Regions from separate parts of the Nocardioides sp. Bht2 genome, predicted to be linked through region 4. Evidence: predicted binding sites of a transcription regulator. Region 4 holds the regulator's gene; each other region holds the start of a gene.
The links. The regulator LexA, encoded in region 4, represses DNA repair genes until DNA is damaged. The targets are predictions, from matches to a motif close to TCGAACANNTGTTCGA.
Positions count from the first base shown of each region.

Region 1: recA (recombinase RecA) is a predicted target of LexA. The motif match lies at 3,418-3,433, and genes of this name have one in related genera.
Region 2: ACLM5J_RS17730 (SAV_6107 family HEPN domain-containing protein) is a predicted target of LexA. The motif match lies at 5,936-5,951, and genes of this name have one in related genera.
Region 3: ruvC (crossover junction endodeoxyribonuclease RuvC) is a predicted target of LexA. The motif match lies at 3,283-3,298, and genes of this name have one in related genera.

Region 1 is NZ_JBLBWI010000021.1:1,378-8,837, reverse strand. It holds gene ACLM5J_RS18930 (amidohydrolase) at 1-837, opposite strand, end outside; gene ACLM5J_RS18925 (DinB family protein) at 944-1,462, shown strand; gene ACLM5J_RS18920 (DUF3046 domain-containing protein) at 1,459-1,653, shown strand; gene ACLM5J_RS18915 (MFS transporter) at 1,650-2,894, shown strand; gene ACLM5J_RS18910 (hypothetical protein) at 2,921-3,322, opposite strand; gene recA (recombinase RecA) at 3,567-4,601, shown strand; gene ACLM5J_RS18900 (regulatory protein RecX) at 4,714-5,382, shown strand; gene ACLM5J_RS18895 (GNAT family N-acetyltransferase) at 5,379-5,915, shown strand; gene ACLM5J_RS18890 (hypothetical protein) at 5,922-6,506, opposite strand; gene ACLM5J_RS18885 (PPK2 family polyphosphate kinase) at 6,733-7,460, shown strand, end outside.
Region 2 is NZ_JBLBWI010000018.1:473-7,932, reverse strand. It holds gene ACLM5J_RS17755 (AAA family ATPase) at 1-486, shown strand, start outside; gene ACLM5J_RS17750 (DUF58 domain-containing protein) at 494-1,765, shown strand; gene ACLM5J_RS17745 (transglutaminaseTgpA domain-containing protein) at 1,762-4,146, shown strand; gene ACLM5J_RS17740 (DUF3040 domain-containing protein) at 4,179-4,607, opposite strand; gene ACLM5J_RS17735 (class I SAM-dependent methyltransferase) at 4,707-5,432, opposite strand; gene ACLM5J_RS17730 (SAV_6107 family HEPN domain-containing protein) at 5,455-5,913, opposite strand; gene ACLM5J_RS17725 (YbaK/EbsC family protein) at 6,061-6,528, shown strand; gene ACLM5J_RS17720 (ArsC/Spx/MgsR family protein) at 6,528-6,896, shown strand; gene ACLM5J_RS17715 (DUF4126 domain-containing protein) at 6,898-7,460, shown strand, end outside.
Region 3 is NZ_JBLBWI010000011.1:52,175-59,634, reverse strand. It holds gene ACLM5J_RS14215 (adenine phosphoribosyltransferase) at 33-563, opposite strand; gene yajC (preprotein translocase subunit YajC) at 567-899, opposite strand; gene ruvB (Holliday junction branch migration DNA helicase RuvB) at 958-1,977, opposite strand; gene ruvA (Holliday junction branch migration protein RuvA) at 2,066-2,668, opposite strand; gene ruvC (crossover junction endodeoxyribonuclease RuvC) at 2,665-3,249, opposite strand; gene ACLM5J_RS14190 (YebC/PmpR family DNA-binding transcriptional regulator) at 3,400-4,170, opposite strand; gene pdxT (pyridoxal 5'-phosphate synthase glutaminase subunit PdxT) at 4,211-4,810, opposite strand; gene ACLM5J_RS14180 (signal peptidase I) at 4,856-5,782, opposite strand; gene ACLM5J_RS14175 (hypothetical protein) at 5,881-6,480, opposite strand; gene ACLM5J_RS14170 (signal peptidase I) at 6,567-7,103, opposite strand; gene ACLM5J_RS14165 (alternate-type signal peptide domain-containing protein) at 7,115-7,460, opposite strand, start outside.
Region 4 is NZ_JBLBWI010000001.1:199,181-206,640, forward strand. It holds gene ACLM5J_RS01000 (thrombospondin type 3 repeat-containing protein) at 1-788, shown strand, start outside; gene ACLM5J_RS01005 (LysM peptidoglycan-binding domain-containing protein) at 1,013-1,354, shown strand; gene lexA (transcriptional repressor LexA) at 1,480-2,205, shown strand; gene ACLM5J_RS01015 (hypothetical protein) at 2,283-3,776, shown strand; gene ACLM5J_RS01020 (AI-2E family transporter) at 3,813-5,084, opposite strand; gene ACLM5J_RS01025 (ATP-dependent DNA helicase) at 5,140-7,122, opposite strand; gene secD (protein translocase subunit SecD) at 7,213-7,460, opposite strand, start outside.

The DNA of each region.
Region 1 (7,460 bases), on a different contig from region 4:
GTGGTGGCACCAGGCGGTGCGGGTGTTGAGGGAGCCGTCGCCGATCACCTTGAGCGGCCCCATCGTGACCAGTCCGCCGGTGCCGGGCACCGCGTCCCCGTTGGCCAGGCCCGAGGCCATCACCGTCTCCAAGCCATCGGGGTAGGTACTGGCCCGCACCCGAAGCAGCGTCGCACCCGCCTCGTGCCAGGCCGGCCAGGTGAACGGCCCGCCGGAGAACTCGAAGTCCACCAGTCCGACGACGCCCTGTGCCGCGGCGTCGCGCTGTGCGGCAGCGAGATCAGCCGGGGTGGCGGCTGCGCCCATGCTGGCTTGGAACTTCTCGAACGAGTCGAACCATTCTGCCTCCCGGACGACGTCGTCTCGATAGGGCAGCCCTATCGAGGCCAGCGCTGCCGAGTTGAGCCAGGCCTGGTGCCCGTCCCCGGCGATCAGGCCGACCGGCGTCGCCCCGGTAACGGCGTCGAGTTCGGTCACCGAGAGCGGACGCCAGGAACCGGCCCGATGGCCCCAGGTGACGATCGGGCGGCCCGGGAACGCTGCGAGTCGGCCGGCAACCAGTGCGAGCAGTTCTTCAGGACTCTGTACGGCGGCGACGTCAAGGCGTCTGCGGGACGAGGCCCATTGGCCCAGATGCACGTGCTGGTCCCAGAGGCCGGGGATCAACCAACGGCCCTCGCCCTCGACGACCGTCGTCGGGGAGGGGACGTCCAGGACCGGGCCGACCGCTGCCACCCGGCCGTCGACGACGAGGAGATCGACCGGTGCGGCACCCGCGACGTCGCTCGGTGCGATCGGGACCAGGCGGACCTCGCGGAGCAACAACGTCTGGGGCATGGCGAAAGCCTAGACGTGATGAGTCGGGTGGTTGTGGCCGTCGATCGCGGTCGGCTGGCGGCCAACTGCGTTGAGCACCGACTTCCTCGGATGACAGGATGGAGGGGTGGCGATCGAACCTGACACCAAGGACTGGACGTGGGTGCTCCAGCGCCCCTGCGCCGATTGCGGATTCGATGCCGACGCGGTGCGGACCGACGAGTTCGCCGAGCTCCTGCGGAGCACCACCGAACGATGGAGCGCGGTGCTTCGGCGACCCGATGCGGCGCAGCGTCAGCAGCCCGATGTCTGGTCCGCCCTGGAGTACGGCGCGCACGTTCGCGACGTGCATCGGATCTTCAACGAGCGGGTCCGTTCGATGCTCACCGAGGCCGTTCCGACCTTCGCCAACTGGGACCAGGACGCCACCGCGCTGGCCGAACGCTATGGCGAGCAGGACCCGGTGGAGGTCGAGGTCGCGTTGATCGATGCCGCGGGAGAGATCGCCGGCCGCTATGCCGCCGTTGACGGGCAGGAGTGGGAGCGCAGCGGGTTGCGGTCCAACGGCAGCGCGTTCACCGTCGCCTCGATCGGCCGGTACCACCTGCACGACGTGGTGCACCATCTGTGGGATGTCCGCGGGTGAGGCACACGGAGTTCTGGGCGCGGATGGAGGCGGCCCTCGGCGCTGGCTATGCGCGCACCTGGGCCGAACAGCACACCTTGACCGAGTTGGGTTCGCGGACCGCCGTCGAGGCTCTGGACGCCGGTGAGGCGCCCAAGGAGGTCTGGCTCGCGGTCTGGCAGAACCTCGGTCTCCCGTTGCGGGACAAGTGATCCGCGAAGAGGCCCACCGCCGCGCTGTGCGGTCGTTGGCCACCACCCAGGCTGTCGGCGCGGTCGGGATCACGATCGGGGTCGCGACCGCCTCACTGTTGGCGGAGGAGATCTCTGGATCCGAGAGTCAGGCCGGCCTGGCCCAGACCTCGCAGGTGCTCGGCGCCGCGGTGGCCTCCTGGCTGCTGGCCCGGTTGATGGCGATGCGCGGTCGGCGACTCGGTCTGCTGATCGGCTACCTGATCGGTGCGGGCGGCGGTGCGTTGTGCGTGGTCGCCGCCAAGGTCGACTCGATGGCGTTGCTGCTGGCCGGTGCGGTCCTGCTCGGCGCGACGACAGCTGCCAACTCGGGCGCGCGGTATGCCGCCACCGACCTCGCCGACGACGCCAACCGGGCACGCTCGCTCTCGGTGGTGGTCTGGGCGACGACGATCGGGGCGGTTGCCGGACCTAACCTCACCGGGCCGTCGCAGGAACTGGCCCGGTGGCTCCGGGTGCCGGAGTTGGCGGGGCCGTTCGCGCTGGGGTGCATCGCGATGCTGGCCGCCGCGCTGGTGATGTGGTTGACCCTGCGACCGGACCCGCTGCTGTTGGCACGAGAACTCGCCGACGAACCGGTGGGCGCGGCACGGGGGACCTCGTGGCGCACCGCCTGGGACGTCGTCCGCGAACGGCCGGAGATCGGTGCGGCAGCTGTCGGGATGGCGTTCGCCCATGCCGCGATGGTGGCGGTGATGATCATGACGCCCCTGCACATGCAGCACGGCGGTGCCGAGTTGAAGGTGATCGGCCTGGTGGTCAGTCTGCACGTGTTGGGGATGTACGCCTTCTCGCCGGTGATGGGCTGGGCTGCGGACCGTTACGGCCGGGCGCCACTGCTGGCCGCCGGGGGTGTGGTGCTGGTCGTCTCGATGCTCTTCGCGGGGCTGTCGCCTGCTGGCACGTCGTGGCAGATCTTCTTCGGACTCTTCACCCTCGGCGTCGGCTGGTCGATGGCCACCGTCGCCGCGGCCACCCTGCTGACCGAACTCACCCCGCTCCGGGCGCGTCCTGACGTCCAAGGCGCCGCAGACCTGTTGATGGGTCTGACCGCGGCAGCCGCCGGCGGATTGGCCGGTGTCCTGGTCGGTGTCGGCGGCTACGGCTGGCTCAACGTCTTCGCCGGCGTCCTCGCCCTGGGGGTCGCCGCCTGCGCGGCCTATGCCGCAGACGCCCGTCGTCGGCACGTGCTCGCGGCCTGACGCCGTCAGGCCGGTCGGTTCGCGGGTTACCGCGGTTGCTGACTGGCCGTGAGGCGTCGCGGTGCGGCGCGGGAGAGGTCTCTGGCGATCACGGCGAGGGGGAGCAGTCCGAGCGCTCCGCTGAGGCCGGCTGCCGCAGCGAGACGGACCCGGTCTCGGGAGAGTCGTAGGCAGGCGTCGTCGAACGCGTTCTGGTTCGGCCGGTACTCGCCGCTGTCGTACGCAGTGCCGTCGTTGAGGACGAGGGCGGGGCGCCCACACTCTTGGCTCTCCCAGCCGGGGAGCGCCAAGCCGGTGGTCGAGACCGGGGCGAAGAGCAGATAGCCACCGAGCCCGAGCGCCACCAGGACAGCGGCCGCCGCCGCGACGAGGGCACCCCAGTGACTGAGGTGCGATGGCTGGTCGGGATCCGTCGTGGCGATCCGCATGGTGCCTCCCGAACTGTCGGTGTTGAACTGAGCTTGCGGCCCCAACGACGCCGCAGCGCAGCCAGTTACGACACGCCGCACTTCGATGATTCTCATCGAACATCTGTTCGGTTACTCTGATGCCTCAGGTACGACGTAGCTCACCTTTATCCACAGGTGGGGCACTCCTGATCAGGGAGTGTCGGAGGTGGGCTCTACCGTCGCAGATGTGCCTGGACCAAAACGAGAGAAGAGGAAGCCCACGATGGCTGCAGACCCCCGCGAAAAGGCGCTCGACGCCGCGCTCGCCAACATTGAGAAGCAGTTCGGCAAGGGTTCGATCATGCGCCTCGGCGATGAGACCCGTGCTCCCCTTGAGGTGATCCCGACCGGGTCGATCGCCCTGGACGTCGCGCTGGGGCTCGGTGGCCTTCCTCGCGGTCGTGTGGTGGAGATCTACGGTCCGGAATCGTCCGGTAAGACGACGGTCGCGCTGCACGCGGTGGCCAGCGCCCAGGCCGCCGGTGGCCTGGTCGCCTTCATCGACGCCGAGCACGCGCTCGACCCGGAGTACGCCAAGAACCTCGGCGTCGACACCGACGCGCTGCTCGTGTCGCAGCCGGATTCGGGTGAGCAGGCGCTGGAGATCGCCGACATGCTGGTCCGTTCCGGAGCCTTGTCGCTGATCGTCATCGACTCCGTGGCCGCGCTTGTTCCGCGTGCGGAGATCGAAGGCGAGATGGGTGACAGCCACGTGGGTCTCCAGGCTCGTCTGATGAGCCAGGCGTTGCGCAAGATGACCGGTGCGCTCAACAACTCCAACACCACCGCGATCTTCATCAACCAGCTGCGCGAGAAGATCGGCGTGATGTTCGGTTCGCCGGAGACCACCACCGGTGGTCGTGCGCTCAAGTTCTACTCGTCGGTCCGTCTCGACGTGCGTCGGATCGAGACCCTGAAGGACGGCACCGACATGGTCGGTAACCGCACCCGGGTCAAGGTCGTCAAGAACAAGGTCGCTCCGCCGTTCAAGCAGGCTGAGTTCGACATCATGTACGGCAAGGGCATCAGCCGTGAAGGTGGTCTGATCGACGTCGGTGTCGAAGCGGGCCTGGTCCGCAAGGCCGGTGCTTGGTACACCTACGAGGGCGACCAGCTCGGTCAGGGCAAGGAGAACGCGCGTAACTTCCTGCGCGACAACCCCGACCTCGCCAATGAGCTCGAGAAGCGCATCCTGGAGAAGCTCGGCGTGGTGCCGAGTGTCGACGAGCCGGCTGAGCCGACCAACGTCGACTTCTGATCCGATGTCAGCTTCGGCATGGCCGGAGAAGGACCAGGCCGGTCCACCGCCCGACTGGGTAGGTGATGTTGCGCTCGGGGTGGCTGCCTGGACTGCTTCCAGTAGTCCGGTGGTGCCAGCCACCCCAACGGAGCCGGAGCGTCGTACCCGTAGGTCGGGGAGTCGCTCCGGCGCTGGGCGTGGCGACACCGGCGACGGTGCGGCCACGCGCAGGGGCCGGAGCAGCAAGCGTCGCGAACCCAAGCCGCCGCCGCCGGACCTTGCGGATCAGCCGGAGGCGGACCAGGAGGCGGTGGCCCGCAAGATCCTGCTCGATCAGCTGACCGGGCAGGCACGAAGCCGCAAGGAGCTCGCCGAGAAGTTGGCGAAGCGTGGCGTGCCCGAGGAGCTCGCCGCGCGGTTGCTCGACCGGTTCGAAGAGGTCGGTCTGATCGATGACGCTGCCTTCGCCCGGCTCTGGGTCGGTTCCCGCCAGCCGGGGAAGGGGTTGGCGCGTCGCGCGTTGCAGCAGGAGTTGCGGCGCAAAGGGGTCGCTGACGAGGTCGCCAAGGAGGCCTTGGACGAGATCGATCCTGCCGACGAAGAGGCTGCTGCCCGGCGGCTGGTGCAGCGCAAGCTGCGCAGCATGCGGGGTCTCGACCCCCAGGTGGCGACCCGGCGACTCGCCGGGATGCTGGCCCGCAAGGGTTACCCTCCCGGGATGTGCTTCTCCGTGGTGCGTAGCGAGCTCGACGCAGCTGAGCTCGACGCAACTGATCTTGAGGTCCCCGACGACCTATGACAGCGACGACGGACGACTGGGTCCAGGTTCGCCTGGCCACGGCCGCTGACCTAGCGGATCTGACCCGCTGGCGTCAGCAGCCGCACGTCGCCCGGTGGTGGCACGCCGACGGCGACCCCACACCCGGACGGGTGCGGGAGCAGTACCTACCTGAGATCGAGGGCCGGACCCCGACCACGTTGTGGATCATCGAGGTCAACGGGCGCTCGGTCGGCTTCCTCCAGGACTATCCGCTCGCTGCCTACCCGGACTACGCGTTGCTCACCCCGGACCCGACGGCGATCGGGATCGACTACGCCATCGGGCTACCCGGGTGGCTGGGCCGCGGCTATGGCGCCCGGGCGATCAAAGCCTGGGTGAGTCGCTGCCGCGAGCGATTCCCCGATGCGCAGGCGGTCTTCGCCGCCCCCGATCACCGCAACGCCGCCTCGCTGCGGGTCTTGGAGAAGGCCGGATTCATCGCCGGGACCTGGTTCGACGATCCGGACGGCTCCACCGTCGTCGGGTGCACGTTGCGGCTCGACGGCCACTGAGCGCGGTCAGCGACGGATCTGCGGCTTCTTGAACTCGAAGTCGGTACCGAAGTCGCTGAGGCTGACCGTGTTGGTGCTCGCGCCGTCGTCGCCCTGGGAGTGGCTCACCATCCGGACCGGGAGGTTGGCCCTGCTGAGCCAGATCTCGGTCGGCACACCGACAGCGCCCGGGGTCCTCGGTGCCCCCACATACTCGCGGATCCGGATCCCGTTGACGTCCTCGACCTTGCCGCTGGGGCGCCAACTGGTCGACCCGTAGAAGTCGGCCAGCTTGTCGAGAGCGGTGGAGACCCGCCACAACACCGCTTGGGTCTGGGCAGTCTCGGCGCGGGCGCTACCACCACCGGCCCGGATCCAGCCCTTGTCGTCCTTCATCCAGGCGCGATCCTTGATCACCACCAGTTCGGCGGCGCCGTTGAAGATCGTCATGTCGATCGCCTGGCTCGGCGCGAAGCGGAGCTTGCCGTCGACCGCGCCGACGACCTTCTCCGCGATCACCTGTTCGCCGGAGAGCCGGACCGTCCGGTGCTTGCGGAGCGCCGCCGTTACGCAGGTCGCGAAGAGCTTCCCGGAGGCACGGCCCTTGCGCATCTCTGGGCCTCGGCACTCGGCCGGCCCTGCAGGCTTTCCGTCCTCGGGCACGGCGGTGACGCGGGGTTTCGGCACGATGGGTGGGGCAGCTGCTTCATCGGTGGTGGAACAACCGGCGATCAGGGCCAGCAACACAACGAGAACAGGAGCCAGACGCATAGTGGCCTTTCCAAGTGCGGCGCGCAGAAGGGTCGGCCGATCTTAACGGGCGACCTAGCATGGGCACATGCCGTTCACTTCGGAACTTCTGAGCACGTTGCGTCTGGCCGCTGGCGAGGTCGACCTGAATCAGCTCGATCCCCGTGCCACGCTCCGATACGACGGTGACAAGGGCTCGGCCGAGGAAGAGCTGGTCGCGGTCGGGAAACGCCTGGCCGAAGCCCAGGAGCGGCTCTACTCCCATCGCGGGGACCCGGACGCCAAGCGTGTCCTGTTGGTCTTGCAGGGGATGGACACCTCGGGCAAAGGCGGGGTGATCGAGAAGGCCGTCGGGCTGGTGAACCCGCAAGGTGTGCGGATCACCTCGTTCAAAGCGCCGACCGCCGAGGAGTTGAGCCACGACTTCCTGTGGCGGGTCGAGAAGGCCGTTCCCGAGCCTGGCTACGTGGGTGTCTTCGACCGTTCCCACTATGAGGACGTCCTGATCGGCCGGGTCCGCCAGCTGGCCGACGCCGATGAGGTGGAGCGCAGGTACTCCGCGATCAACGAGTTCGAGGAGCGCCTCGCAGCCGGCGGCGTGCGGATCCTCAAGTGCATGTTGCATATCTCTGCCGAGGAGCAGAAGAGTCGGCTGTTGGCCCGGCTGGACGATCCTGCCAAGTATTGGAAGTTCAATCCGGGCGACATCGACGAGCGGGCGTTGTGGGCCGACTACCGCCAGGCCTACGAGATCGCGCTGAGCCGGACCAACACCGATGTCGCCCCGTGGTACGTGGTGCCCAGCGACCGCAAGTG
Region 2 (7,460 bases), on a different contig from region 4:
GAGGGCACCTACGCGCTGCCCGAAGCACAGCGGGACCGGTTCATGGCGAAGGTCTCGATGGGCTACCCGCCGGCCGCCGCCGAGATCGCGATGCTCGCTTCGCACACGCGCTCCAACCCGCTCGACGACCTCGAGCCGGTCACCGACACCGCCGAGATCGCCAAGCTGATCTCGATCGTCGCGGGCGTCCACGCCGCGGACGCCGTGCTCCGCTACGTGGTCTCACTCGCCGAAGCGACCCGCGCGACGTCGTCGCTGCTACTCGGCGCCTCACCGCGGGCCTCCCTGCAACTGGTCCGCGCGGCCAAGGCACACGCCGCGATCAGCGGCCGCGACTACGTGCTGCCCGACGACGTCCAGTTGATGGCACGCCCGGTCCTCACCCACCGTCTGATGCCGAGCGTCGAGGCCACCATGAGCGGCCACACCCCGCACCAGATCCTGGACACGATCCTGGCCACCGTGCCGGTTCCCGCACCCCACTGAGGTAGCCGTGCGTCGAGGACTCTCCGGGCTGACCAGCCGTGGCCGCTCTTTCCTGGCGGCCGGGTTGACCGCGATCTGCTGTGCGATCGTGCTCGGCCAACCCGCGCTGACCCGGGTCGGAGTCCTCCTGGTCGCCCTCCCCCTGCTCTGCGCCGTCCTGGTCGGCCGTAACCGGTATCAACTCGCGCTCAGCCGCACCCTCAGTCCGGGCCTGGTCAGCGCCGGGGCGCCGGCCACCGTGCAACTCACCCTGCGCAACGAGGGCCGGATCAGAACCGGGCTGCTCCTGGTCGAGGATCAGCTCCCCTACGCGCTGGGCAACCGTCCCCGGTTCGTCGTCGACGGGCTCAAGCCACAGACTCCCCGGACCACCACCTACCAGGTACGCAGCGACGTCCGCGGCAACTTCGTGATCGGCCCGCTCCTGGTCCGGATCAACGACCCGTTCGGGATGGTGGAGCTGGGTCGCTCCTTCCACGCCAGCACGAACCTGGTCGTCACGCCGCGGATCACACCGCTGCCACCGATCCCGATCGGTGGCGCCTGGACCGGGGCCGGAGACAACCGCCCCCGCGCCTTCGCCACCGGTAGCGCCGAAGATGTCTCGGTCCGCGAGTACCGGCGCGGCGACGACCTGCGCCGGGTGCACTGGCGCAGCAGCGCCCGGACCGGCGAGTTGATGGTGCGCCGCGAAGAACAGCCCTGGCAGTCACGGGCCACTCTGGTCCTCGACAACCGCGCCACCGCCCACCGCGGCACCGGCGCTGCCTCCTCCCTGGAAGCCGCGGTCGCCCACACCGCGTCGATCGCCGCCCACCTGACCCAACGCGGCTTCACCGTTCGCCTCGTCACCGCCGACGGCGAAGACCCGAACTCGGTCTGGCACGACCGCTCCCGCGGCCAGGACGTCAGTCCGATCCTGGAAGCGCTGGCCGTGCTTGAGACCACCCGCCGCGCCCACCTGGCCACCGACTGGATCGCCGACGCCGGACACCAAGGCGTGCTCATCGCCGTCCTCGGCGAACTCGACGACCACGATCACGGCGCGCTACGCAGAATGCGGATCAGCGGACGACGTCCGCTGGCGATGACCCTCGACGTCAACGCCTGGACCCAGCGCAACGCTGCCCCCGCGGGTCGAGCAGCCTGGCTCTCCAGCCTGGGGTGGGCGGCGATCGACCTGCGCCCGGGCGACGCCCTCGCGCCGGCCTGGCAGGAGCTCGGACGGCGCGCCGACCGCCCGACCGGAGCGCCGGTGGCCGAGCGGAGTGCCCCATGAGCCTGAACCTCAACCGCACCGCTCAACTGCCGCTGCTGATCGTCACCGCCCTCACCAGCTGGCTCACCTTCCTGTCCTGGAACGGTTTCACCGACCAGCCCTCCGACTTCCTGATGCCACTGGCCGTCGGGCTGCCGATCGTCAGCCTGGCCGGCGCTCTCGCCCGCGTCGCGCGCTTCCCGTTGATGTTGGTGATGGGAAGTCAACTGCTCGCCATCTTCCTGATCCTCAACGTGGGCTGGGGCTCCGCCCCGCTCCCGACCCCAAGTTCGATCCGGACCGTGGTGGAACGACTCGACACCGCGTTCGGCGACATCGCCGAGTTCGCCTCGCCGGTGCCCAGCAACGAGGCACAGATCGCCATCGCACTCGTCCTCTTCGCGTTGCTGACCCATCTCCTGGTCGACCTGTTCGCCTGCACTCTCGGCCGTCCGCCACTCGCCGGGCTTCCCTTGCTGGCCGCCTACACGGTGCCGGTCAGCGTCCTGGAGAGCGGAGTACCGGCGACTGTGTTCATCCTCGGCGCGGCCGGGTTCCTGTTGATGCTGGTCGTCCACGAAGCCAGCCGCGCCAACCGCTGGGGCCGCGCCCTCGGCGCCTCGGTCGACACCATGCCGACCACGCTCTATCCCGCCCGGCGGCACCCCGTCGCGCTCGGGTCGCTGGCGATCCTGGCAGCGGTCTCGCTCCCACTGATCATCCCGACCGCCGGGGTCGACCTACTCGGTGGCCGCGGCGGCAACGACAACCAGGTGACGATCACCAACCCGATCACCGATCTGCGTCGCGATCTGGTCCGCAAGGCCGAGGTGCCGCTGCTGGAGGTCCGCGGCACCAACGCCCCCAGCTACTACCGGATCGCCGCACTGACCCGCTACACCGGCGCCACCTGGACGCCGGGCGACCGCGATCTCCCGGCAGAGAACGCCGCGGACGGCGAGCTGCCCAGCCCCACCGGGCTCGACGCCGCGACGCCGAGCTCCAGCACCCGGATGGAGCTGAGGGCCACCAAGGAGTTCGCCTCACTCTGGCTGCCCACGCCGTTGCGGACCCAGAGCCTCTCCGCCGGCGACGACTGGCGCTACGACGCCAAGGTGCTCGACATCCACTCCGCCGACAACGACATCACCACCGCCGAGTTCGCCTACTCCCTGGAGCAACTCGAGGTCGACATCACCGCGGAACAGCTGGACGAGGCGCCGCCAGCCCCCGGCGACCTGGTGCGTACCTATGCGACCGTGCCCGGAGACCTGCCGCAGATCGTCCGCGACCTGGCTGACGCCGTCACCGAGGACGAGACGACGGCCTATCGCAAGGCAGTCGCCCTGCAGCAGTGGTTCCGGGACCCGGCCAACTTCACCTACTCGTTGCACCCCGATGACAAGAGCTTCGGCAGTGGCAACCTCGCGCTGGAGCACTTCCTCTCCCCCGACGGGCGGGTCGGCTACTGCGAGCAGTTCGCCTCGGCGATGGCGATCATGGCGCGCAGCCTCGGCATTCCGGCCCGCGTCTCCGTCGGTTTCCTGAGCGCCGACAACCTCTCCACCAACAACTGGGTCTTCACCAGCCACGACCTCCACGCTTGGCCCGAGCTCTACTTCGAGGACGCCGGCTGGGTCGCCTTCGAGCCGACCCCGGCCAGCCGGGCGACCGCCGTACCCGAGTACACCGAGTTCGAGGTGGCGCCGCCGCGGAACACGCCGTCGGCCGAGCCGAGCAGCTCGGCGTCCGCCCAGCCCAACCAGCCGAGCCGGGCACCTACGGCCGCCCCTCGCGACCCGGCCCCGGTGGAGAGCACCAAGGCCCCGACCCAGGACGAGAGGAACCGGGCCTGGTGGCTGCTTGTTCCGGCCATCCTCGTCCTCCTCGCCGGGGCAGCACTCGCCCCGCGTTGGCTTCGGAGTCGGCGCCGCGAGCGCCGCTGGGCAGCCGCCGACGCGGGTTCACCCGCCGAGGCAGCCTGGGCCGAACTGCGCGACACCGTGATCGACGTCGGGCGCGAGTGGCCAGAAGGGACCTCGCCGCGGGTCACCGGCGCCTACCTGCGCTCCTGGCTGGGCGCCGTCGGCAACACCTCCGCGCGGCCCGGGACCGGGCCACAGGTGGCGCCCGAGGCAGCGGCCGCGCTTGCCGAGATCGTCGGCATGGTGGAGCGCAGCCGCTATGCCTCGACCGCCGACCAGACCGATGCCGCCACCGTGCGCGCGCTGACCGACGAGGTCAGCGCCGCGCTGATCGCCGGTGTCGCTCCGCGGATGCGGCGCCGCGCCCACTGGTTCCCGCGCTCCGTGCTGCGACGCACCGCCGCGAAGGGCGGGGTCACCGAGCCGGCCATGGACGAGGAGAGCGCCGAAGACAGGAACGACCACCTGCTCACCTGAGCAGATGGTCGGTTCGTTGGTGTCGGTCGAGCTCAGAAGCCCTGGTCGCGGCGCTTGCGCCAGCGCTCCTCCATGCGTTCCATGAAGGAACCGTCGGAGCCGCGCTTACGGCCGCGGGACGCGCGACCGCCGTCCAGGATGCTGAAGCCTTCGTGTCGGGTGGTGCGCGGGGCCTGTGCGGCAGGGGCGGCGTTCTGCCCGCGCAACGCGGTAAGACCCACCATCGCCGCGGCCAGCATGACCACGAAGCCGATGACACCGACCACGATCATCTCTGTGATCGCGCCGGTCATCAGCACGACGATCCCGAGAACGAAGATGACGCCGGCGATGACAGCCCGGCGACGAGCAGCGTGACGCAACGACGTGCCGCGCAGCGTGGAGGCGAACTTCGGGTCCTCTTCAGAGAGGGCGCGCTCCATCTGCTCGAGCAGTCTCAACTCCTCTTCGGAGAGTGGCACTGGTTCCTCCCGGTGAACTTCCCCGCAGTCGACTGGCGGGCCATCACCCCCAAGTCTAGGCAGGGTGATGCAAAGGCGGTAGCCGCACCTAGGAAATTCTCACCGCTTCTGCGCCAGCAGGTGGACCTGGCTGGCCAGCGGTAGATACTCGGGGCGGTCCGCTACCGCTCGCTCCAACTCCTGGAGCGCGGACGCCGAGCCCGGCTCGAGGTCGATCAACGAGCCCGGGACGAGGTCGGCGAAGACCCGGAGGCCCTGGATCCCGGTGACCTCGAACCCGGCCGCGGCCAGCAACTCCCCCGCCTGCTCTGCGGTGTAACGGTGCCGGACGCCGCGGCCCGTCGTCGCCTCGCCGAGGCCGTCGAGGAGACCCGCGGCCTGGGCGAAGTGGCCGGCCATCGCCCGCGCGATCACGGCGGCATGCCGCTGGGCCAGCACCAGGCTGATCACTCCACCAGGCTTGAGGGCGGTCGCGATCTGCTGGAGGCCGCGAGCGGGTTCGCCGACGACGTCGAGGACGCCGTGGCAGAGCACGACGTCGACGGTGCCCGCCTCCACCAGCGAGTCGAGCGCGAAGACGTCACCCTGCTGACCAACCACACGGTCGGAGACAGCGGCCTCCTGAGCCCGTCGAGCCAAGGCAGCAAGAGCATCGGGACTGGGGTCGATCACCCGGACGGTCGCACCGCGTTCGGCGATGGGTACCGCCAGGCCACCCGTTCCGCCACCGATATCCAGGACGGTCGTGACGTTCTCCACGACCGGCTGAAGCCGCTCCCAGAGCGCAGTGGAGCGGGCAGAACTACGACGTTCGCTAGCGACCATGCCGCCACCCTACGCGGCGGAATCAGGCGCTGCGCTCAGCCCTCCACGCCGATTCGTTCTGTGCCGAAACATGGGGTACCAGACCCAACGCCTGTTCGATCACGGCCAAGAACTGATCGGCGGAACGGACCAACGCGTCCGCCTCGGCCTGGCTGACAGCCCGGGTGGAGCCGGCCTCGGCAGCGGCACGCTTCGCCGCACCCGCAGCGAAGAAGCCGCTCCAGTCGGCGAGCTCCGGGGCGGCCTCGGAGAGCAGGATCCACGCGTTCCGCTGGCGGCGCCGTCCGGAGGCGGACGGCACCGAGCGGGCCGCGATCAGCGCCGCTGCCGCACGCAATGCGGCGACATGCGCGAAGGAGTACCGGCTAGCGGCGTCGGTGGCGGTGATCGCCTCGTGCAGCGACTCCGCCGAGCGCTGCAAGTACGAATGCGTGGTCGCCGGCAGCAGGTACGGCGTGACTGCCAGGGTTGAAACCGCCATCGTGGACTCCTTGATCACTGGCTCGAACACATGTTCGAACAATCCTCACGGTACCGGCACCTCCCGACTCACTCAAGGGCCGACACTCAGAAACTTCTGGCAACCTCTCAGCACCCTCCGACAGAACTCGCGGCCTACGATGCGGGCATGACTGTCGAGCATCCCTCCGTGGCCCGGTTCGCCGCCGCACTCGACGCTGCCGGCGGCACCGGAGAGATCCGGATACTCCCCGACTCGGTGCACACCGCTGCGTTGGCTGCCGAGGCCCTGGGCTGCCCGGTCGGGGCGATCGCCAACAGCCTGCTCTTCCACACCGACGGCACTCCGGTGCTGATCCTGACCAGCGGCGGGCACCGGGTCGATACTGCGAAGGTCGCCGCGCACACCGGCATCCTGCGACGCGCCGACCCGGAGTTCGTCCGCACCCACACCGGCCAAGTGATCGGCGGCGTCTCCCCGTTGGCGCACCCGGCACCGATCCCGACCTGGATCGACACCGAACTCCGAAACTATGAGGTGGTGTGGGCCGCAGCCGGACATCCGGCCGCGGTCTTCTCGACCAGCTACGACGAATTGCTGGCGATGACCGGCGCAACCGAAATTGAGGTGGCCTGATGGAGATCTGGATCAACCCCGCGTGCTCGAAGTGCCGCACCGCCGTCTCGACGCTCGACGAGGCGGGCGCCGAGTACACCCAGCGCCGCTACCTCGACCAGCCCCCGACGGTCGCCGAGCTCGACGAGCTACTCGGCCGCCTCGGGCTCGAGCCGTGGGACGTCGCCCGGACCGGCGACGCCGCGGCCAAGGAGGTGGGGCTTCGCGCGCTACCCAAGGACGCCGAGAACCGGCCCGCCTGGATCGCCACGCTGGTCGAGAACCCGCGGTTGATCCTGCGCCCGATCATCACGCTCGACGACGGCAGCGCCGTGATCGCCCGCGACCCCGAGACCCTGGCCCGGGTCATCGAGCAGGCCGGCAGCTGAGATGGAGTCGCTCGCTCTGGTCTTCTCCAGCGGCTGGGCCAGTGGGGTCAACGCTTACCTCGTGGTCCTGGTGCTGGGAATCGCGGACCGGGTGGGCGGCTACGACCAGATCCCCAATGTGCTGGGCAACCCGGCGGTGCTCGCCATCGCCGGAGCCCTCTACGCGATGGAATTCATCGCTGACAAGATCCCGGCGATCGACTCCACCTGGGACGCCATCTCCACCGCGATCCGACCGACCACCGGAGCCATCATCGGCGTGCTGATCGCCGGCGACGCCGACTCCCTCAACGGGGCGGTCGCTGCCGTCGTGGGCGGCGGCACGGCGTTGGCGTCGCACGCCGTGAAGATGGGCGGCCGACTCGCGATCAACAACTCCCCCGAGCCGGTCACCAACATACTTGCCAGCACTGCTGAAGACGTTGTGGTCCTTGCCGTGGTCTGGTTCGCGATCGAACACCCGGTGATCGCTGCCAGCATCGCAGCGACCCTCCTGGTCCTCGGGCTCGCCTTCCTCTGGTTCGCGATCCGGTTGATCCGGCGCGGCTGGGCCCGCCGGAAGGC
Region 3 (7,460 bases), on a different contig from region 4:
TGTTTCCTCGAGGGTGAGAAGGGTTGGTGTGTTCAGACCTGGCAGAGCGCGCGCAGGGGCAGGTCGCCCACCGCTTCGCGTCCGGGCAGGAAGGTGAGTTCCATCAGGACGGCGACCGCGTGCGGCACGCCGCCGCAGCGGCTGACCAGCTCACGGGTGGCGGCGATGGTGCCGCCGGTCGCCAGCACGTCGTCGATCAGAAGCACCCGTTCACCGGGTGCGATCGCGTCGGCGTGCAGTTCCAGGGTCGCCTGGCCGTACTCCAGGGAGTAGCTGACGGCGTGGGTGTCGCGGGGCAGCTTGCCGGCTTTGCGGACCGGCACGAAGCCGACGCCGAGCGACAGTGCGATGGGGGCGGCGAGGATGAACCCGCGCGCCTCCATCCCGACCACCTTGTCGACGACGACGTTGCCCTCGGCGTCACGGCCGGCTGCGGCGAGCGCCTCGACGACCGCGGGGAAAGCCTGGTGGTCAGCAAGCAGCGGGGTGATGTCCTTGAAGAGGACACCGGGCTCGGGATAGTCGGGGACGTCCTGGATCAAGGACTCCCACTCAGCCGACAATCCTCAGCGCTCCTGGTCGGAGTCGGGGTTGACCGGGGCGGAGTCGTCTTCGATCTCGGCCGGGGCGTCCTCGGCGCTCTCCTCCTCGTCCGGAACCACACCGGCGATGGCGGGGCGGGCGACCTCAGCGACGACACCGGGCGCGATCTCAAGGCCGACGCTGGTCTCCTTGAGGAAGGCCACGTTGCCGAGGATGCCGCTGTTGGTGATCACTCGGTCGCCGACCGAGATGTTGCGCTGCACGTCGGCCAGGGCCTTCTGACGCTTGTTGGCGGGACGGATCAGCAGCAACCAGAAAATTAGGAAGATCGCGGCAATCGGGATCAGGGTCTCCACGACGGGAAGCACTCCTAGGGCATGACAAAGGCAAGGACGTCCCTAGTCTAGCGGTGGTTCACTCGTCGAAGATGGTGGCCTCGGACACCTCGGCCCGCGGCGGGGTGAGCCCCAGGTGGGTCCACGCCAATCTGGTCGCCGCTCGGCCCCGTGGCGTACGGACCAGGAACCCGTTGCGGACCAGGAACGGTTCAGCCACCTCTTCCACCGTCTCCCGCTCCTCACCGACGGCGACCGCCAGGGTGGAGAGCCCGACCGGCCCGCCGGCGAACCGGTTGCAGAGGGCATCCAGTACCGCCCGGTCGAGACGGTCCAGACCCGAACCGTCGACCTCGAAGAGGTCGAGCGCCCGATGCGCCACATCGATCGTGATCACGCCGTCAGCACGGACCTGAGCGAAGTCACGGACCCGGCGCAACAGCCGGTTGGCGATCCGCGGCGTACCCCGCGAACGGCCGGCGATCTCGGCGGAGCCGTCGTCGTTGAGGGGAACGTCGAGGAGTCGGGCGCTCCGCTTCACGATGAGGTCCAGCTCGGCGGGTTCGTAGAACTCCAGGTGGCCGGTGAAACCGAACCGGTCGCGCAGCGGGCCGGGCAGCAGACCGGCCCGGGTGGTGGCACCGACCAGCGTGAACGGCGGGATCTCCAACGGGATCGCGGTGGCACCCGGCCCCTTGCCGATGATCACGTCGACGCGGAAGTCCTCCATCGCCATGTAGAGCATCTCTTCGGCGGCCCGCGACATCCGGTGGATCTCGTCGACGAAGAGGACATCGCCCTCGTTGAGCCCCGAGAGGATCGCGGCCAGGTCGCCGGCGTGGGTGATCGCGGGGCCGCTGGTCAGCCGCAACGGCACACTGAGCTCGTTGGCGATGATCATCGCCAACGTGGTCTTTCCGAGTCCGGGCGGACCGGAGAGCAGGACGTGGTCGGGCGCGCGGCCGCGTGCCTTCGCGGCGTCGAGGACCAGCCCGAGTTGCTCGCGGACCCGCTGCTGGCCGACCACCTCATCCAGGCTGCGCGGGCGCAGCGCCGCCTCGACGGCCCGCTCGTCGCCGTCCGCCTCGGCCGCCGTCAACCGGCTGAGGTGAGCAAGGTGGGCCTCCTCGGCGGCGGTGTACTCGTCGAGTTCGCCCACGTCGTCCAGCCCGTCCACGTCGTTCACCTCACGCCTTCCGCAGCGTCACCAGTGCGGCGCGGAGCAGGGCACCCACGTCCGGCTGGTCACCGGCCTGCGGCGCCACCGCCTCGACCGCCTTCTCCGCCTCCTTGGCCGACCACCCCAGGCCGACCAGTCCTTGGTGGACCTGGTCCCGCCACGCGGCGGAGCCGCCACCGGAGGCGATCCGGGCAGGGCCACCGCCGACCACGGCACCGATCCGGTCCTTGAGCTCCAGGATGATCCGCTGGGCGCCCTTCTGACCGATACCGGGGACCTTGGTCAACGTCTTCACGTCGTCGCTGCCGACGGCTTGGCGCAGGTCGTCGGGGCTGAAGACCGCGAGCATCGCCTGAGCCAACTTGGGGCCGACGCCGCTGGCGGTCTGCAGCAACTCGAAGCAGCCCTTCTCGTCGTCGTCGACGAAACCGAAGAGGGTCATCGAATCCTCGCGCACGACCATGCTGGTGGCGAGCTGGGTGACCTCACCACGACGCAAGGTCGCCAACGTGTTCGGCGCGCACTGCAGGTCGAGACCGATGCCGCCGACGTCGAGCACCGCGTTGGTGAGGCCGACATCGGCGACCGTGCCACGAACGAATGCGATCACGAACTTCTCCTAGCCTGGGTCCTACTGGCTTGCTGGGCCCGCTGCGCGGCAACGGCAGCGGCGATCCTCGACTGGGAACGGTTGGCGGCGGCCATCGCCTCATCGATCCGCGACTGCGCCCCACCCCGCCACAGATGGGTGATCGCGAGCGCCAACGCGTCGGCGGCGTCAGCCGGCTTCGGGGGCGCGTCGAGCCGCAGGATCCGGGTCACCATCGCGCCGACCTGCGCCTTGTCGGCTCGACCGTTGCCGGAGACCGCGGCCTTGACCTCGCTGGGGGTGTGCATCGCCACCGGGAGACCGCGTCGAGCCGCACAGACGAGCGCGATGCCGCTGGCCTGGGCCGTGCCCATCACGGTACTCACATCCGAACGGGCGAAGACCCGCTCCACGGCGACGGCGTCCGGCTGGTACTCCTCCAGCCAGGCGTCGATCCCCCGCTCGATGGTGACCAGCCGGGTGGCGATCGGCTCCGAGGCCGACGTCCGGATCACGTTGACGTCGATCAGGGTGAGCGGGCGCCCGATCGATCCTTCGACCAGCCCGATACCGCACCGGGTCAGGCCGGGGTCGATCCCCATTACCCGCATCGTCTTCCCTTCGCCGCGAACCATCCGAACACATGTTCGCACACAGTCGGCGCTCCCCCGGCCGAAGACACGCTCAATGTGAGCTGAGCGCCCAGTTTCGGGACGAAACTGGGCGCTCAGCTCACATTGAGGTACGGGGTCTTACTCGTCGGCGTCGAGCTGCGCCATGACCTCTTCGCTGACGTCGACGTTCGAGAAGACGTTCTGGACGTCGTCCAGGTCCTCCAGCGCGTCGATCAGCTTGAACACCTTGGCCGCGGCCTCGGCGTCGACGGGGATGTCCATGCTCGCCACGAACTCGATCTCGGCGGAGTCGTAGTCGACGCTCGCCTCCTGCAACGCAGTACGTACCGCGACGACGTCCGAGGAGTCGGAGATGACCTGGAACTGATCGCCGTGGTCGTTGACCTCTTCGGCTCCGGCGTCGAGGGTCGCCTCCAGGACGTCGTCCTCGGAGACCTCCTTCGCCTCCTGGGCCTTGGCCACCAGGACAACGCCCTTACGGGTGAAGAGCCGCGAGACCGAACCCGGGTCGGCCATCGTGCCGCCGTTGCGGGTGACCGCCGTGCGGACCTCCATCGCGGCACGGTTCTTGTTGTCGGTCAGACACTCGACGAGGATGCCGACGCCTGCGGCACCGTAGACCTCGTACATGATCGTCTCGTAGTTGACGCCGCCGCCCTCAAGGCCACCGCCGCGCTTGACCGCGGAGTCGATGTTCTTGTTCGGCACCGACTGCTTCTTCGCCTTCTGGATGGCGTCGTAGAGCGTCGGGTTGCCCGATGGGTCAGGGCCGCCGGTCTTCGCGGCGATCTCGATGTTCTTGATCAGCTTGGCAAAAAGCTTGCCGCGCTTCGCATCGATTGCGGCCTTCTTGTGCTTCGTGGTCGCCCACTTGGAGTGGCCAGCCATTAGTCCCTACTTCCCTAGCCGTTCGCATCCGACGTTCCGCTCAGGCTGAGCGCACCAGATCAACGAAGAGTCGATGCACTCGTGCGTCCCCGCCGACCTCCGGGTGGAAGGAGGTCGCCATCAGGGTGCCTTGGCGGACCGCGACGATCCTACCGTGAGCCTCGCCACCCTCGACCCTGGCCAGCACCTCCACGTCGGCGCCGACCGCTTCCACCCAGGGCGCACGGATGAAGACGGCAGGTACCGGGTCGTCGAGACCCCGGAACTCCAGCGGCGCCTCGAACGAGTCGACCTGACGGCCGAACGCGTTGCGCCGAACGGTGATGTCCAGCCCGCCGATGGTCTCCTGGTCGGCCGTCCCGTCGAGGACCCGGTCGGCCAGCATGATCATGCCGGCGCACGTACCGAAGGTCGGCATACCTCCCGCGATCCGTTCCCGCAGCGGCTCCAGCAGCTCGAAGATCCGGGCGAGCTTGCCCATCGTGGTCGACTCGCCTCCGGGGATGACCAGTCCGTCGCACCGGGCCAGCTCCTCGGGACGGCGCACCGTCAGCGTCTTGACCCCGACCGCGTCCAGCGCAGCCAGGTGTTCGCGGACATCTCCTTGCAGGGCGAAGACCCCGACCGTCGTGTTCTGCACGAAGCGAATGTTAAGTGCCGAACTCAGCGTGCCGCGCAGCGGAGTTCACGAGCAGTGGATCGACAGGCCCAGGACCACGACCACCTCACGGTAGGTCCAGGTCCTCATCGCGGCGCTCTGCCAAGCCGCGTTGGTCTTCAGCTGCGAACGGACCTCTGCCGTCGTGTAGAACGTGCCCAACCCGATGCTCCCCAGCAGGCCGCCCGGGATCACCCGGCTCTGGGTGCTGCCGACGGCACCGGCGCCGGTGACCAGATAGGTCTGCCGGACCGTACCCCCGGCGTCGCGGATCACCACCTGGTAGTCGTAGGCGATGTCCTTGTGCGGCCAGCTGAGCGTGATCTGGGTCGAGATCGCGCCACCACCCGAACACGAGACGGTGTCCGGCGGTGTCAGCGTCAGGGTGGCCAGGGCGCCCGACGCGGCGCTGGCGTCATCGGTGAACGCCGCGGCGGTCCCGGCCAGCCGTGGCACCGCAAACGGGATCGCCAGCCCGGCAAGAAGGAACGCGGTCCCGACGATCCGGCGTACCTGGGCCCCCGACGACGCCGGGACGTCACGATGCCGGGGCGCCGACTGACTCTCCGGTCGACTCCGGGCCGCCCAAGCAGCCACCAGGACCACACCGATCAGAGTGAACAGCCCCAACGGAGTCGCCATCGCGGCGATCGCGTATCCCAACCCGGGCACCGCAACGAGCTCCCGATCCACCACCGCTGCGTCGTACCGGGTCGGGTCCGCCGCCTCGTTGGCGTCACCCTTGAGCACCAGGTCGTAGTCGACCTCGCCGGTTCCGCTCGGGTGCACCGCGACGACGCGGTGCATCACCCGCTCACCGTCGTCGACGACGCTGACCACGTCCCCGACGGCGACCTGATCCGCCGCCACGCCGCGGACCAGGACCGCCGAGCCGACGTCGATGGCCGGCGCCATCGACCCCGAGGTCACCACGAGAACACGTGCGTCGAGCAACCACGCGACTGCCGTGAGGAGAAGGCAGAGCGCACCCAGGAGCGCTGTCGCGCGGAGCACGAGGCGCGCGCACCATGAGCTCGGTGTCGGACTCCGGCTCATGGCAGTTCCGAGGTGGCATTGAAGGTGAAGGTGGCCGCCGTCGTACTGCCCTGATAGGCGTTGCCTGCGCTGGTCGGCAACGTGACCTGGATGCAGAGGTTCTCGCTCGCTCCCGGGGCCAGGACCCGTTTCGTGGTGACCAGGGCACCCGCCAGCAGGCTGCCGGTCCCCGCGAGTGCGGTCCCGGCACAGGTCGCCGTCGGCGCCGACCCGGTGGTGGCCGCGGCCCCGGTCACCTTCACGGTAAGGAGTCCGCCCAGGTTCTTGCCGTCCGGGTTGGTCACCACAGAACTCGCGTCGTAGGCCAACGGCACCGTGCCGGTGTTCGCCACCTTGAGCACCCCGGCGGCACTGTTGCCCGGCGCCATCCCGGTCAGGGTCAGCGTGGTCATGCCGACCGCGTCGCTCGGATTGTCATTGAGCACCAGATCCAGGTTGCCAGCGCTGAATGTGCTCCCGTTGACGGTGACCTGATCGGTCCAGAACGCCGATGTGGTGAGCGCGCCGAACGTCGCCACCACTCCGAAGCTCAGCGCGACCAGAACGGCCACCGAACCGATCCCCCGTTGCCGGCGGTCCGCGCGATGCCTGCTCATCGCCCACCTCCGGCACGCGGCATGAAGCCGTTCACCAGGGACGTTGCGATCACCACGACCGACCCCTCCTCATCACTTCCCCCGTTTCACGGCGCGATGCGGGAACGGCGCTCCCGCATCACACCGACGAACATCAGCGCGGCGTACCACACCAACACCACGGCCAGCCCTTGGATCAACTGGCCGCGACGATCCGCGGAGAGCAGACCTGCGGCGTGACCGAGGTACGGCACCGCATACCAGAGCTCGCCCTTGACCTGGACCGGTCGGACCGGTTCCGGATCGGGTACCGAGTTGGCGTCGCCCTGCGTCTGCCACGACCGCTCGTTGCGCCCGTTGCGGGAGCTGGCGACCACCCGATGGGTGGCGACCGCTGCCTCACCGGAGCGCAACTGGTAGGTGATCACCGAACCGACACCGATCTCGTCGGCCTCGACCGGCCGGACCACGACCATCGTGCCGGGCGGAAGCTCCGGCTCCATGGATCCCGTCGTGATCACATACGGCGTTGCCCCCGCGATCCGGGGAACCACCACCGCGACCAGCAGCACAGCGGTCAGCGCAAGCAGTGCCGTCCACACCAGCACCTGGCGCAGAGACGTCAGCACGCGGCGCGCCGACACGGCAGTGATCCTTAGTTGTGGACCTGTTGCGCGGTCACCGTGATGTCATCCAGCACCGCTTGGAACTGCGTGGAGGTGCTGTTGAAGGTGTTGTCCGCTGAGCCCGGGTCGGTGAATTCCACGCTGACCGTCACGCCGAGCGCCTGCCCATCGTTGGCCTCGGTGAACTCGGTCGCGGCAGCACCGTTCACGGTGAGGCCGGTAGCACTCACCACCAGCCCGGGGGCGAGGTCTCCGGTCAGGTTGGAAGCGGTCGCGCTGACCTGGGCGCGCAGGTGGTTTCCCTCCGCAGCGATCGTGAAGGCGCAGGTCTTGTTGAGTACGTCGCCCGGCACCAGCGGGTCGCCGGCGGCGTAG
Region 4 (7,460 bases):
AGCCGCTGCTCGGCATCACCTTCGACGACGCCTCCAGCACGTCGATCAACAAGCGCAGCGGGCCTGGCTCGTACGCGCCCAAGCAGAACCTGTCACGCTTCGAGGGCAGGACGGCCGACGGGGCCTGGACCCTGACCACCCCGCGCCAGGTCGGCCGGAGCGAGAACGGCCAGATGCACTCCTGGTCCGCGGTCGTGACCTACGACTGCGACTACGACAAGGATGGCGTCGCGGACACTCGGGACAACTGCCCGACGGTGGCCAACACCAGCCAGTCGAACCTCGACCGGGACGGCCTCGGAGATGCTTGCGACCCGGACATGGACGGCGACGGCGTCCTCAACAACAAGGACAACTGCCCGACCCGCGCCAACGCCAACCAGGCCGACCAGGACAAGGACGGGATCGGCGACGCGTGCGACGCCGACCGCGACGGCGACGGCCTCGTCTCGGGCGACAAGTGCCCCACCGTCAAGGCGAACACCTTCTCCGGCTGTCCTGAGGTCAAGCGCACCCTGAAGGCGAAGTACAACAAGTCCAAGAAGGCGTTCGTCGGCAAGGTCGTCGCCGCGACCTCGAAGACGGCCTGCCAGAGCAAGGTGCCGGTGGTCGTCTACCGCGGCAACAAGAAGGTCTCCAAGACCACTACGAAGAAGAACGGCAGCTTCGTCCTGCCGCGCGGGAAGACCGGCAGGCTGACGGTCTACCTCCCGCCGGTCTACTCGCCGAAGGGTGCCGCCAAGCTGGAGTGCACCGAGCGCTGGTCGCGGAGCTTCACCGTCCGCTGACGCCGCAGCAGCACCGCATCGTTCGAACGCCTCCGGGACCACCCCGGAGGCGTTCGAACATTTGTTCCCCGAAATGCTTGCATCGTTCGAACACATGCTCTAACTTCGTACCTGTGTTCGATCGAACAACTGATCGACTGGCTCCGACGAAGGGATTCTGTCGGAGGTGGGCGAAAGGGTCGGTCTGACACAGCAACCGACCTACTTCCCCCCGGAGGTCTCCCATGAGCACCATCACCGTCGCCGGTCCCCGCATCGCTGCTTCGCGACCCACTCTTCGCCTCACCCGGCGCGGACGGATCGTGGTCTTCGTTGCCGCCTGCTTGATGGTGATGGCCGCAGCGCTCGTACTCGGCACCAGCTCGGTCGCGACCAACTCCGCGGGCGGCACCCCCACCCAAACGGAGATGATCCGCGTCGACCACGGCCAGACCCTCTGGGCGATCGCGGCCGAGATCGCCGACGACGGCGAGGTCCGCGAGATGGTGCAGACGATCAAGCAGCTCAACGCGCTCGACTCCTCGGCCCTGCAGGCCGGCCAGACCCTGCACATCCCGGTCCAGTAGCCAGCCCCGGTCGACACGCCGAGTTCGAACATTTGTTTGAGAGTACCGGCGCCTCTAAGGCAGAGTAGTAAGCCAGTGCCAAGGACTCGGGCACGGACGACCAAGCGGAAGGCAAGTACCCACTGATGACTCCTCGCCACGACGCCCGCAAGGTCAGCGAGCTGCCCGATGGGCCGCCGGACGCCACCGGACTGACACCCCGCCAGCAGCGGATCCTGGAGACGATCCGCGCCTCCCTCGACAAGCTCGGTTACCCGCCGAGCATGCGGGAGATCGGCGAGACGGTCGGCCTGACCAGCTCGTCCTCGGTGGCCCACCAGCTCAAGGTCCTGGAGAACAAGGGGTTCATCAAGCGCGACCCGAAGCGGCCCCGGGCGCTCCAGGTCTTCGAGCCCGGCAACGCCGCAGCCGCCTCCGTCCTCGGTGCCGCCGAGGAGAGCATCATCGATGAGACGGGGATCGGCGACGCCGCTCCGGCTGCGGCCTACGTCCCTGTCGTGGGCCGGATCGCCGCCGGTGGCCCGATCCTTGCCGAGGAGCGGGTCGAAGAGATCTTCCCGCTTCCCAAGACGTTGGTCGGCGAAGGCACCCTCTTCCTCCTGGAGGTCTCCGGCGACTCGATGATCGACGCCGCGATCTGCGACGGCGACTACGTGGTGATCCGTCAGCAGCCGACCGCCAACAACGGTGAGATCGTGGCAGCACTGATCGACGGCGAGGCCACGGTGAAGACGTTGAAGAAGAAGGACGGCGAGGTGTGGCTGATGCCGCACAACCAGGCCTACGACCCGATCGACGGCACCCACGCCAGCATCCTCGGCATCGTCACCGCGGTGCTGCGCCGCCTCTGACGTTCTTCCTTCGCGACTCGATGCCTCACGGAACCCCGTGGGGCATCTGTCGTTGTCAGGGCATGCAGCCTTCACGCTTGCCGACCGCTCCCCTGCAACAACGTCGCGGCCGCGGGCCACGGGCACGGCTCGCTGCGGGCGGTGCGCTGCTCGCACTGGCGACAGTGGGCGCCCTGTCTCCGGGCGCCCCAGCCGCGGGCGACCGCGTCGAGCCACTGCGGACGGCCCGCGGGCAACTCGTCCAGGCCGACGAGCTGCGCCAAGCGGCACGTCTCGCCGACACCAGTGTCTCCGAGCTCCGCGACCTTCTCGTCGACGACCCGACGGTGCGGTTGCACGAGAACGGGCGAGTCGCCTTCGCCGACTTCGAGTCGAGCAACGCCACAGCCTCCGGTGAGGTGACTCGGAGGACCAGCGACGCCAGCTGGGCGACCACCCAGGCCCGGGCGGCAGCGAAGCGGTCCGCGGTCGCGCTGAGCTCGCGCCCATCCTCGCCGCGCACCCTCTACCTCGATTTCGACGGCGAGGAGGTCTGCAACACGGAGTGGAACGACAACGGGCTGCCCTGCGGCACCTATGCCGGGTACGACACCGATGGCTCCCCCGGCTTCTCCGCGGGTGAACAGAAGGCGATCCGTGAGGCCTGGGCGCGGGTCGCTGAGGACTACGCCCCGTTCAACATCAATGTGACCACCGTCCGGCCGCCCGCCAGCGACCTGAGCCGGACGAGCAACGCCGATCAGCGCTACGGCGTGCACGCCGTGGTGACCAGCAGCGTGGCCGCTCGGAACGCTACCTGCGGCGGACCCGGGTGTGCCGGTGTCGCGTTGCTGGGGGTCTTCCCCCGTACCGATGCCAACCACGCCCGGATCATCTGGGCCTTCTCCCCCGAGGTGAACAACTCACCTCGCCAGGTCGCCGACGTGGTCTCTCACGAGGCCGGTCACACGTTGGGCCTTGAACACCAGGGCACTGCCGGCGGTCTGCTCGGTTTCGGCGCGGTGGAGTACTACGCCGGCCATGGGATCTGGGCGCCGCTGATGGGTTCGTCGCTCAACCACCTGACCCAATGGAGCGCCAGCGAGTACAACAACCCGAGCCGTAATCAGGACGACATCGCGCTGATCACCAGCAACGGCGCGCCGCTGGTGCGCGACGATCACCCCAACGGCGTCCGCGGTGTGGAGCGGTTGCGCCGGAAGGTGGCGTCGTCAGGGGTGATCTCCACGCGCGCGGATCGGGACGTCTTCAAGATCGTCACCACGTGTCGCGCGAAGCTCCGGGTCAGCGTCACCCCGGCGGCGAATGGCCCCAACCTCGATGCGGCCCTGTCGCTGCGCCGAGCCGGCAGGACGAAGACCACCACAAAGAACCCCGGTTCGCCGTCCAGCGGCGCCGCTACCGGGCTCAGCGCCTCGATCAGCGGTACCTACGGCATCCGCGGCAAGGCAACCTGGTACGTCACCGTCGACGGCGTCGGTGCCCGCGATCCGCTCACCACCGGCTACAGCGACTACGGCAGCCTCGGCGCCTACGCGGTGCGCGCCACCGGGCGCTGCGTGAAGGGCTGACGGCTCGGCGCCGTCGTCACGGCCACCGAGCTGGGTTCAGTCCTCCGGGTAGTGCGCTTCCTCGGGGATCTCGTCAGGCGGATTGACCAGCTCGTCGCCCTCCTGAAGGTCCTCCTCGACCGGATCCGGGTCGGTGGAGTTGAGCGCGACCTGCTCATTGAGGTACCGCAGTATCACCGCGACGATCGCGGTCACCGGCACCGCCAGGAAGGCGCCGATGATGCCGAAGAGCGAACTGCCCAGGGTGACCGAGAGCAGCACCACAGCAGCGTGCAGGTTCATCGACCGCGACTGGAGCAGCGGCGAGAGGACGTTGCCCTCCAACTGCTGGACCGCGAGGATCACGGCCAACACGATCAGCGCCTTCAGCGGACCGACCGAGACCAGGGCGATCAGGACCGCCAGGGCACCGGCACTGACCGCACCGATGATCGGGATGAAGCCGGCGAAGAAGGTGATCACCGCGAGCGGGAAGGCCAATGGGACGCCGACCGCGATCAGACCGATGTAGATGAAGACCGCGTCGATCGCTGAGACCAGAGCCTGGGTCCGGATGAAGCCACCCAGCGTTGCCCAGATCCGATTGCCAACCTCGTAGAGGTGCGGACCGGCGGTGGGGCCCGAGTTGTTCTTGATCCAGGGCAGGAACCGGCGGCCGTCCTTGATGAAGAGGAAGGTCAGGACCAGGGCTAGCACCAGGTTGAGCACGATGTTGGTCGCCATGTTGACGCCGACCAGGACACCCGAGGCGATGGTGCCCGCGCTGTCCTTGATCTTCTCCTCGGCCGAGGTGAGCATCTCGTCGAGTTGGTTGGCCGAGACCCCGAGGTCGGACTCGGCGAGCCAGTCGCTCAGCCGGTTGATCCCCTTGACGGCGTCGTCCGCGAGCTGCGTGGACTGGTCGGCGACCGACGGCGCCATCACGTAGATCAGCAGACCGATCACCGAGAACGAGCCGAGCATGACGGTGGCCGCAGCCAGCGCCGACGGCAGCTTGAGGTGGCGTTCCAGGAAGTAGGCCGGGGGCTGGAGCACCGTCGTGAAGATCATCGCCAGGGTCACCGGGAGCACGATGCTCCAGGTGTACCGGATCACCAGACCGAGCACGATCAGGCCGAGCACGATCAGCACCAGACGCAGGCTCCAACGCGCCAACCAGGCGGTCCCCCGCCCGATCGTCTGCTCACGCGCCTGAGTGCGTTGCCGGAACTCCTGCTGCGCACGCTGGCGGGCGCGGCGTTCCTCGCCGGCACTGGTCGCGGGCGCTGCGGGGGCGGGTGAGGCCGGGGCCAACTGATCCTCGTTCACAACGGCATTGTGTCAGCCGCGCCCAGAGAGTCCACGCCGCACGCGCCCGCAGGCACTACCCGGCGGCCAGCCGCTTCAACGCGGCGCGCACCAGCTTCGGGTCGTCGGTGGGCCACATCGGCGGCAGACTGGAGCGCAGGAAGCTTCCGTACCGGGCGGTGGCCAGCCGTGGATCGAGCACCGCGACGACGCCTTTATCGCTGGTGGTCCGGATCAGGCGACCCGCACCTTGGGCCATCAGCAGCGCGGCGTGGGTGGCCGAGACCTGCATGAAGCCGTTGCCACCCGCCTGGTCCGCAGCCCGCTGGCGCGCCGACATCAGCGGGTCGTCGGGCCGCGGGAACGGGATCCGGTCGATCATCACCAGCTGACAGGTGTCGCCCGGGACGTCGAGACCCTGCCACAGGCTCAAGGTTCCGAAGAGCACGGTGTGCGGATCGTCGATGAACTGACGGGTCAGCTCCGGCAGCTGGGCATCGCCCTGGGCCAGAGTGGTCAGGTGCGGAAGCCGCTCGCGGACCGCCTCGGCGGCGGCGTCGGCGGCCCGACGGCTGGAGAAGAGCCCGAGTGCCCGTCCGTCGGCGGCGTCGATCAACTCCACGATCTCGTCGAGCTGCGCCTTGCCCAGACCGTCGCGGCCCGGCGTCGGCAGGTGCTTGGCGACGTAGAGGATGCCCTGCTTGGGGTAGTCGAACGGCGAGCCCACGTCGATGCCGCGCCACGGCAGCCGGTCCCCGGCTCGGGCGACTGAGGTGTCCTCGGCCCGCTCAGCACCGATCAGGCCGACCGAGCTGGCGACCGCTTCGAAGTTGCCGCCGAGCATCAAGGTGGCCGAGGCGAAGACCACGGTCTTCTCGGTGAGCAGCTTGTTCCGCATCTGGCTCCACACCTGGAGCGGCGCGACACAGAGCTGCGGTCCGCCCCGGCTCGGTTCGCGGTCGTTGCGCCACAGCACGTCGGCGTCGGAGTTGTTCGCCATCCGCTCGGCGACGTCGAAGACGTCCTGGACCATCGCCTTGGCCTGGTTGCGGGCCGCGTCGACCTCCCCGTCCTTCTCCTTGGGGATCGAGCTGAGCACCTGACGGGCTGCGTCGCGCACCTGGCTGATCGCGTCGTGCAGCTGCTCCGGCATCACATCGATCCGGCCCACCGGGGCTGCCTCCAGCGCCTCATGCAGGACGCCGGCAGCGTCGTCGAGCGAGTCCGCCTCCGCCGCGTCGACCTGACGTTGCGCGCGCCGGGCCGCCCGCTCGACGTCGCCGACGCTGATCTCGTCGGTCGCCGCCTGGGTGATCCGCTGGGTCACCTCGTGGGCCTCATCGATCACCACCGCGTCGTACTCCGGAATCATCGGCACACCTTCGATGGCGTCGATCGCGAGCAGCGAGTGGTTGGTGACCACGAGCTTCGACTTGGCGGCCTTGTCCCGGGCCTGCTCGGCGAAGCACTCCTCGCCGTAGGCGCAGCGGGTCCGGCCCAAGCATTCACGCGCGCTGACCGAGACCTGTCGCCATACCCGCTCGGTGTGCCGCGGCGCGTTGTCGCGTTCACCGGTGCCGCCGGACTCGGCCTCCTCCTCGACCCACTCGCGGAGCTTGACCACCTCGGCCCCCATCGAGCCGGTGGGGACCTCGATCAGGGCACCCTGCTCGTCCGGAGCGCCCTCACGAACCCGGTGCAGGCAGGCGTAGTTGGAGCGCCCCTTGAGCACGGCGAACGACGTGTCGAGCTGCTGGTGGTGCTTGACGGCGTTGATCAGGCGCGGGATGTCCCGCTCGACCAGTTGGTGCTGCAGCGCCAGCGTCGCGGTCGCGATCACCACCCGCTCGGGGTGGAGCAGCGATGGCACCAGGTAGCCGAGCGACTTACCGGTACCGGTGCCGGCTTGGACCAGCAGATGCTGCTCGGCGTCGAAGGCGTCAGAGACGGCCTGGGCCATCTCGACCTGGCCGAGTCGTTCTTGGCCCCCAAGCGCAGCCACCGCCTCGGCAAGGAGCGAGGCGGTGGCGCTTTGAGTCTTCACGGGGTCAGGCACCAGAGCACCTTATCCGCGGGGTCCGGCGTATGGGCATGCCTCCCCGACGGATGCCGCGCAGTACGCATCCCCGTCGGGGAGACGTGCCCTCGCTTAGACGACGGCCCCCGAGTCCTCGGGATCGCGGACCTTCTTCTCCTTCTTCTCACGAGGGAAGGCCTGGAACTTCTGCAGGTAGCTGGCCAGCGGGGTAGCCACGAAGACCGTGGACGCGGTACCGATGATCAGACCCAGCAGCATCGCCAGCGCGAAGTCGGTGAGCGAGTCGCCCGACATGAAGACCAGCGCGGCCAGAATGAACATGGCACCCAGACCGGTGTTGATCGTGCGCGGCATCGTCT